2 regions of the Pannonibacter sp. CBAS1226 genome follow, and region 1 is predicted to be linked to the other one. Evidence: riboswitches for the same ligand, from Rfam matches in the RefSeq annotation. Region 1 holds a riboswitch; the other holds the start of a gene.
The links. A riboswitch is a leader RNA that binds a small molecule or an ion and turns the genes downstream of it on or off. The one in region 1 is predicted to bind thiamine pyrophosphate.

Region 1 (4,295 bases):
TTGGCGCTCCCTGCTGATCTGCACGTTTTCGCTGCTGTTCGCGGCGGCGCTGGCGGTCTCCATCCGCAATCAGAGCCGGGCCGTCGAAGCCCGGCGTGAGCTGGAAACCATGTCGCAGCAGGTCATCGCCGAGAAGGATCTGATGCTTCAGGAAATGAAGCACCGGATCAAGAATTCCATTGCCCGCATTCTCGCCATTGCCCGCCAGACGGCCAGCAGTTCTCCCTCACTGGAAAGCTTTTCTTCGTCCTTTGCCTCCAGACTGCAGGCCATGGCCAATGCGCAGGACCTCCTGACCCGGTCCCGCTGGCAGCGCGCCGGGCTCAACGAGCTACTGGAACAGGAGCTGGAGCAGGTGTTCGGCGAAGCGCTCCAGCGTGAAAAGCTGTGCGGCCCCCCCGTGGTTCTCAACGAAAAGGCTGCGCACGCGCTGAGCCTCGTCTTCCACGAGCTGGCAACCAACGCGCTCAAATATGCCCGTGTCGGCGATGACGGGGCTTCCCTGACCGTGGACTGGACGCTGGAAGCCGCCCCAAAGGGCAAGCTTCTGCAACTGGTGTGGACGGAGAAATCCGCGCAAGCCGTGGAACCGGGGACAGCCAAGGGCTTCGGCACACGGCTGATTGACGCCAGCATCCGCGGCGAACTGGGCGGCAAGATCGAGCGCGAGTTCACCGGCCATGGCCTTGTCGTGCGCATGACTGTACCGCTACAGGCCTGAGGCTCGATCCCCCGTTGATGCTCAGCGCCAGCGGGCCGTGGCGGCGAGCCATTCGCGCACGCGCGCTTCCGGATCTGCATTGCGGGTGATGTCGGTGACAACCGCTGCACTGTCGGCGCCGGCGGCAAGCGCCGCCTCCGCCCGCTCCGGTGTCAGCCCGCCAATGCCGATGAGCGGCAATGCACCAATGCGGCTTTTCCAGATGCCGAGCCTTTCCAGCCCCTGCGGTGCCCACTTCATCTCCTTCAGGATGGTGGGGTAGACCGGACCCAGCGCCACATAATCGGGCTTGGCGGCAAGCGCCGTTTCAAGTTCGGCCTCGTCATGGGTGGAAAGGCCAAGCTTCAGCCCGGCGCGGCGGATGGCGGGCAGATCGGCCTCCGCCAGATCCTCCTGCCCCAGATGCAGCCAGCTGCAGCCTTCGTCGATGGCCATCTGCCAGTAGTCATTCAGCACCAGTGTGGCGCCATGGGCCTCGCACACGGCTTTTGCGTCGCGGATCTGGCGGCGCAACTCGTCCGGCGCGCAGTCCTTGACCCGCAACTGCACCAGCTTCACGCCCTGCGGCACAAGGCGGACGATCCAGTCCGCGCTGTCGACGATGAGATAGAACGGATCAAGCGTCATCCGAAGGCTCCCTTGCCAATGATGGGGGTTGATGGCACGGCCATGTCCCTTGGTTCAAGCAATCCGGCAAGATAGCCTTGGCGCCCGGCCTCCACCGCCCCGGCAAAGGCTTCGGCCATCAGCTCCGGATCCGCGGCTCCCGCCACGGCCGTGTTGAGCAGCACCGCATCAAAGCCCAGCTCCATCACCGTGGTGGCATGGGAGGGGCGTCCAAGCCCTGCGTCGACGATCAGCGGCACGTCCGGGAAGGCGGCACGCATGGACCTGAGGGCGGCAAGGTTCTGCGGGCCCGCAGCCGTGCCGATGGGGGCGCACCAGGGCATCAGCACCTGGCATCCGGCTGCCAGCAGCTTCTCCCCCACGATCAGGTCATCGGTGGTGTAGGGAAACACCTCGAAGCCTTCGGCGCTGAGAATGCGCGCGGCCTCCACCAGTTCGAACACATCGGGCTGCAGTGTGTCGTGGTGGCCGATCACCTCCAGCTTGATCCAGTTGGTGGCGAAGACCTCGCGCGCCATTTTCGCCGTCAGCACGGCCTCGGACGCGCTGTGGCATCCGGCGGTGTTGGGCAGAACCTTGACGCCCAGATCGCGGATCATCTGGAAAAAGGCGCCGCCATTGCGCCCGCCCGCCGTCTCCCGGCGCAGCGACACGGTGACGATCTCGACCTTCGAGCGGCGCACCGCCCCGGCCAGCACGGCAGGGGACGGATAACGCGCCGTGCCCAGCAGCATGCGGGATGAAACGTCGCTGCCGTAAAGCGTCAGGCTCATCTCAGCCTCCTTGCATGGGGGACAGGATCTCGATCCGGTCGCCCTCGTTCAACCGGCAGGCCTCGCGCGCTTCGCGCGGCACCAGTTCGCCGTTGACGGCGGTGGCCAGCCAGTCGCCTTCATAATCGAGTTCCTGCAGCAGGGCGGGCAGGGTTTCCGCCGCACAGGCCACGGCCTCGCCATTCACCAGCACATTCATGGGTTTGCATCTCCCTTGTTTTCCATCAGCCGCCGTGCGGCCATATCCGCTGCCTGCCGGGCGAGGGCCGGGGCGAGCAGGAAACCATGCCGGTACATGCCGGCCACTGCGAGATCCGTGCCGGGGGGCAGATGTTCCCGCTCTGCCACCACGCGCGGCATGTTGTCGTCAAAGGCCGGGCGCACACCGGCACCCAGTTCCACGATGCGTGCTTCGCCAAAGGCGGGATGCAGCGCATAGGCGGTGTTGGTCAGTTCCATGACCGAGCGGGCAGTCACCGGGCCGCCGTCGTCGCTTTCGATCATGGTCGCCCCTACCATGAAGCGCCCGCCACCGCGCGGCACCACATAAAGCGGATGGCGCGGATGCAGCAGCCGCACGGGCCGCGACAGGGAAATCTCGCCGGTCTCCAGATACAGCATCTCGCCGCGCACACCGCGCAGGCCCTGTACCCGGTCTATGGCGCCGGGCCCCGTGCAGTCGATGACGAGGGACGCCTCGCTCTCAGCCCCTTGCGCCGCATCGCCCAGGCGGAAGGTGACGCCTTGCGCTTCCAGCTGCTGCCACAGCGCCGTCATGGCAAGGCGCGGGTCGAGATGCGCTTCGCTCTCGAAGAACAGCCCGGTCATGAACCGCCCGGCCAGCGCAGGTTCCAGCTCGGCAATCTCCGCCGCATCTACCATTCGGTGGCCTGAGGACCTGCTGGCAAAGCGGCGCAGTTCCGCCTGATCGCGCGGCGGGCACAGCACCAGCGTGCCCTTGCGGGAGACAAGCCCCGGCACGGCCGCCTCCCACCAGTCTGCAGCTTCCAGTCCAAGCTTCAGCACCTCGGGCCCGGCGGTCTCCGCCTCGCACCAGGGCGCCAGCATGCCGCCGGCATAGAAGGAAGCCCCGTGTCCCGGCGCCGGACTGGTGTCCGCCACGGTGACGGCAAGTCCAAGGCGGGACAGTTCGAGCGCCGCCGCAAGCCCGGCAACCCCGGCCCCGCGCACGAGCACCGTGGAAGAGCCTGACAGTCTGGAAAGGCGAGAGTGTGTCTGGCGCATCCGCTTCCGGCTTCCGTGGCATTTGTCTCACGGGCGGAAGGGCTTTGTGAGGCGCCCGCCGGCAAACGCCGGACCTCCGCGCATCACACACCATCCCTCCGCCAGCGTGAACTGGATCAGGTTCAACGGGTCACTGCGCTGCATCGCCAGCAGTATCTCAGCCCCTTGCACGGGACTCCCCAAGGTGAAGCCCAACCTTTGCGCCGGGCGGCCGGGATTGTCAATTGCATGACAGGAGCTGCATGGCAGGGGCTGCATCAAGGCGGCTGCGTTGACAGGGAAGGGCCGCGCGTCTAGGACAGGTTCAGTCAGTCAGGGAGATTTATGCGCAGACGCTTCAATCCAGTTTGACCCTATTGGGTGAGCGGCCATCCGGCCGGATGATTGAGTGTGCGCATTTGCGCCTGACTGACGGAAATATGAACATGACAGACCTTTGCATCAGGCCGTACCGGCCGGATGATACCTCCTGCCTGCTCCGCATCTGGCGGGCAGCCTCCGAGCTGGGCCATCCCTTCTTGGGCAAGAACCAGCTCGATGCCCAGGAGAAGCTGACCGCAGAGATCTATCTGCCCATGGCCGAAACCTGGATCATCGAGGTGAATGGCCAGCCGGCCGGCTTCATCGGCCTCCTCGATGACTTTATCGGCGGTCTTTTTGTGGACCCGGCGCAACACGGGCGCGGCCTTGGCAGGGCGCTTGTGGCCCATGCACTCAAGAGCCGCAGCAGCCTTGAGCTGGAGGTCTATGCCCGCAACGAAGCCGCTCACGGCTTTTACCGCAGGCTGGGCTTTCTGGAGGTCGGACGGCGTCCGGAGGATGACAACCGCTTGCCGTTCGAAGTGATCCGGCTTCGCCTCGGCAAGCCCTTCTGACGACAAGGGATGACCGGGCCGCATCTTGTGGCGAAGCGGCCCGGCCAAGTGTCA
Region 2 (4,295 bases), on a different contig from region 1:
CTCACGCCGCTTCAACTACTCGGTGATTGGTGACGCTGTGAACGTGGCAAGCCGGATCGAATCCAGCTGCAAGAGCGTCGGCGCCGATCTCGTCGTCTCGGAAGACACCCGCACGCAGGCCCCTGATCTTGCCTATCTGGAGGCTGGCGCCATCCCGCTCAAGGGCAAGTCCCGGCCCGTGAAGCTCTTCGCGCTGATCGGCGATCAGGAGCTGCGGCGCAGCGAGGCCTTCCGGACGCTTGAGCTGCATCACATGAAGCTGATGGATGCCCTCGACAACCGCAAACCGGAAGCCGCCGCCGCCGCCCTTTCCGACTGCCGCAACGCCGCCCCGCCGGAACTCACCGCCTTCTACGACCGGCTGGCCGAACGGGCGGAAAAGCTCGAAACAGCGGCGGCGTGAACTGCGGGAAGGTTTGACGGGTGCAAGCAAGCTCAGGCGTCCCGAACACCTCTCCATCGTCATCCCGGACGCGCTCCGCGCGATCCGGGACCGGTGAGCCAAGGCCTGCCGGCTCTGGCTCTGTAGCGGAACCAATTTTCGCCCCGGCTCACCGGTCCCGGCTCAAGGCCGGGATGACGACGGATAGATAGGCGTTTTCTTGGCCGTCACCGCAGCTCCGCCGTATAGTCCTCCACCGGCGGCACGCTGGTGATCAGCTTGTTTTCATGCAGAAACTCGGCAAAGCGCTGATAGCGGCCGGCATCCAGAGCTGCCGGCCGCTTGGCAAAACGCGGCAGCGTGTCGCTCCAGGCGCGGCGGTTCAGCTCGTCATCGAGATTCGGGTAGGCCGCAATGAAAGCCTCCCACGAATCCTCCGGATGGTTGGTGAGGTAGACCGTTGCCTTCTCCACCGCCGCGAGGAAACGGACATAGCGCGGGTCACCGGTCTTGTCCTTCGCCGCCACATAGATCAGCTCGTCGAAGATGGGCACGCCATTTTCTTCCGGGAAGAAAGCCTTGCCCTTCTTGCCCTCCAGTTCGATCTGCGTGAGCTCAAAATTGCGGTATCCGCCGATCACCGCATCCACCTGACCCGTCATCAGGGACGGCGACAGGGCGAAGTTGACGTTGATGAGCTCCACGTCCTCGATCGAAAGCCCCTGCGAGCGCAGCATCTGGCCGAGCATCGCATCCTCGAAGCCGGAGACGGAGAAGCCGATCTTCTTGCCCTTGAGGTCCGCCAGCGTCTTGATGGGGCCCTCCTCCAGCACGATCAGCGTGTTCAGCGGCGTCTCCACCAGCGTGCCGATCCACTTCAGCGGCATGCCTTCGTTGATCTGGGCATGGAGCGTCGGCTGATAGGACACGGCAATATCCCCCTGCCCGGCCGCCACGAGCTTCGGCGGCATGGCCGGATCGGCCGGCTCGATCAGGTCCACATCAAGCCCTTCGGCTTCAAAGAAACCCTTCTGCTTGGCCACCACCAGCGGCGCGTGGTCCGGATTGACGAACCAGTCGAGCAGAACGGTCAGCTTGTCCGCCGCCGAAGCGGGGGCAGCAGTGGCCAGAACAGCGGCCAGCGACAGCGCGAGAATGCGTTTCATGCGGGGTCTCCCAATAGACAGGTGTTGGATGAAGTTCGAGCCGGTCCAGCCTCAGCCTGACCGGCAGATGCGTGCGCGGGGATCAGTCCTCGCGCTGCCAGGGCACCATGCGGCGGGTCAGGCGCTCCACAACAAAGCGCAGGACCAGAACCATGGCGGCAAGCAAGGTGAGAGCGGCAAACATGGTGTCCGTCTGCATCCGGGCATTGCTCTGCAGCATGATGAAGGCGAGCCCGCCCTTGGCGCCGACCCATTCGCCGACAATGGCACCGATGGGGGCGAAGACCGCTGCAATCCGGACACCGGAGGCAAGCGCGGGCATGGCAGACGGCAGGCGGAAATAGCGCAGTTCCTGCCAGCGGTTGACGCGGTAGAGCAGCGCCAGATCGACCAGGCCCTGATCCATCCGCCTGAGGCCGTCAAAGAAGGTGGAGGTGACGGCAAAAAAGATGACCAGCACCGCCATCACGATCTTGGAAGCAAGGCCGAAGCCGAGCCAGAGCACCAGAATGGGGGCAATGGCAAAGACCGGCAGAGCCTGCGTCACCAGAACCACCGGCAGCAGCCCGCGCCGTGCCAGCGGCGACAGCCACATGACGAAGGCCAGCATGACCCCGGCTGCAATGCCAAAGACAAAGCCCAGCAGGGTTTCGCTCAAGGTGATGCTGGCGTGATACAGCAGGAAGCCGCTCTGGCGCTGGAAAGCCTCCAGCACCTTCAGCGGGCCGGGCAGCATGTAGGGCGGAATTTCGAGGAACCGCACCGCCAGATCCCAGATCAGCAGCAGGAACAGGCTGACCGTCAGGCCCGGCGCAATGCTGCGCAGGAGAGAGGCTGCACGGGCCGGAAACGCATTCCGGACAGGGCTCGCAGAGGGAAGGGGTTGCCTTCCCGAAAGAAGTTCTATCGACACAAAAGGATCTCCCGTCACCGGCGAGCCGGTCAAGACATTGGAGATCCGGGATATGGCTAAAGGTTTCCGTCCCTTCGCCGGCATGACCCGGATCAGGTTCTAAGGGTTCGGCTTTGCGCCATCTCAGCTCACATCGGAGCACCCCTCGGACCAGCCCGAAACATGCCGCCTGAATGCCGCCTTGGCAAGCAAAACTTGCGGCACCCTGTCACAAAAGCCGAAGGCCCCGGCTGTCACCCATGGACAGCCGGGGCCTTGAAGCTTAACCGGAACCGGGCAGAACCGCCGGGATCAGCCGCCCTGCCAGGCGGCCAGCGCCTGTTCCAGAGCGCGGGCGCCCGGGGTGCCCTTCTCGATGGTGAAGATGGCACGCTTGCCGTTTTCATAGAGCATCGGAATATCGATCCAGCCACGCTCACGCATCAGGGCAAGGTTGCGGTCCCGCTCGCTGTCAACGCTCGACAGCGCAATCCAGAAGTAACCCGGAGCAACCTTCACCGAAGCGCCCAGGAGAGCATCTCCGCGCGCTTCCTCGGTCGGCTTCATCACGAGGCCCGGCACATTGGAGACGTCCCCGCCGGAGAAGCCCTCAGGAAGCTGGAACTGGATCTCGACCAGATGGCTGGCCGGTAGCGACACATCCGTGTTCGGCTTGATTCGCAGCGTCACATTGATGTTCCGGTCCGGAATCTGGGCCTGCGCCACGAGCACCGTTTCGGCCTGTCCGCCGGAGCCGTTTTCCTCGGAAACCGACCAGGCCACATTGCCCGCAGAAGCGGTGCCGGATCCGCTGGCATCTTCGCCCTCCTCATAGAGGAAAGCCTTCTGCGCAACGATTGCACCGGGCGTTTCTGCCGTCTGAGCCGGCGCCGTGCTGGCGGGCGGGGCAGCGGCCTCGGGCACGGCAGCAGGCGCCTCCTGCGGCGGCGGAGGAGGGGCTGACGGTGTGATGAGTGTCGTCGTCACGGTCCGCGCATCGGGGGCAACCGCAGGCTCACCCGTATCGGTCAGCAGACGGTCGGTGTTCTTGCCGCCATTCTCGCCATTGGCAGCCGTCTCGCCCGCCGGTGCTCCTGCCTCGGGGGCCGGAGCGGTCGTTGCGGCTGTATCCCCGCTGGAGGAGAAGATCCCCGCGATCAGCGAGCGCTGGGAATAGATGAAGGCACCGATACCGATCAGCACCAGCACAAATCCGCCCAGGAACACGTAGGACATGAAAGACGAACTACCAGCCGTGCGGGCGCGGCGCGGGGCGCGTGTCCGGCCCTTGCGCGGTTCATCAGCCGCAAGCCGGTCAGCCGCAGCGTTCACGCTTCCAGCACCGGCGGGCGCAGGTGCGGACGGATCCGGGCGCAGGCTCTCGCCGGCAGGCGCCGGCCGCGGGCTCGGCGTGGGAAGGGCGTAGGAAGACGGTGCCGGGGCAGCCGGTTCAACGGACGGCTTTGCAGGCGCCGCCCCGAAGGCAGGCTCCATGCGCGGCTGGCTGCGCTCAACGGGCGGCTCTGCCGGAGTGCTTTCGTTGCGGAAGGCATCGCGGGCGGTCTGCACCGCGCTCGACGACGCATCCCCCAGCCTTTCGGCTTCCTGCACGGCAGAGCCCAGCGGCCCGCGCGGCGCAGGCGAAGACGGGGGATAGGGTTCGGTGCGGGGAGCGGCCGGAGCGCTGGAGCCCGCAGCAGGGGCCATGGGCGCGGGCGCAGCAGGCGCCGGGCGCGTCGCCATCAGCGTTTCGCGCGCAGCCTCGGCCTCAACCTTGCGGATAGCCTCCTCAAGGCGCAACTGCTCGGCCGTGATCTCGGACGGGGAAAGCGGCGGCTCATAGGCCTTGAGCTGA

Region 2: another riboswitch for thiamine pyrophosphate. It lies ahead of AC0CMF_RS21585 (ABC transporter permease); the one in region 1 lies ahead of AC0CMF_RS16240 (FAD-dependent oxidoreductase).

The regions. Positions count from the first base shown of each region.
Region 1 covers NZ_JBVOUO010000005.1:326,702-330,996, forward strand. The annotation lists gene AC0CMF_RS16220 (CHASE domain-containing protein) at 1-721, shown strand, start outside; gene AC0CMF_RS16225 (thiamine phosphate synthase) at 743-1,348, opposite strand; gene AC0CMF_RS16230 (thiazole synthase) at 1,345-2,121, opposite strand; gene thiS (sulfur carrier protein ThiS) at 2,123-2,320, opposite strand; gene AC0CMF_RS16240 (FAD-dependent oxidoreductase) at 2,317-3,366, opposite strand; TPP riboswitch at 3,443-3,558, opposite strand; gene AC0CMF_RS16245 (GNAT family N-acetyltransferase) at 3,792-4,241, shown strand; gene AC0CMF_RS16250 (GNAT family N-acetyltransferase) at 4,293-4,295, opposite strand, start outside.
Region 2 covers NZ_JBVOUO010000010.1:1,974-6,268, reverse strand. The annotation lists gene AC0CMF_RS21595 (CHASE2 domain-containing protein) at 1-403, shown strand, start outside; gene AC0CMF_RS21590 (ABC transporter substrate-binding protein) at 610-1,548, opposite strand; gene AC0CMF_RS21585 (ABC transporter permease) at 1,631-2,341, opposite strand; TPP riboswitch at 2,514-2,617, opposite strand; gene AC0CMF_RS21580 (hypothetical protein) at 2,753-4,295, opposite strand, start outside.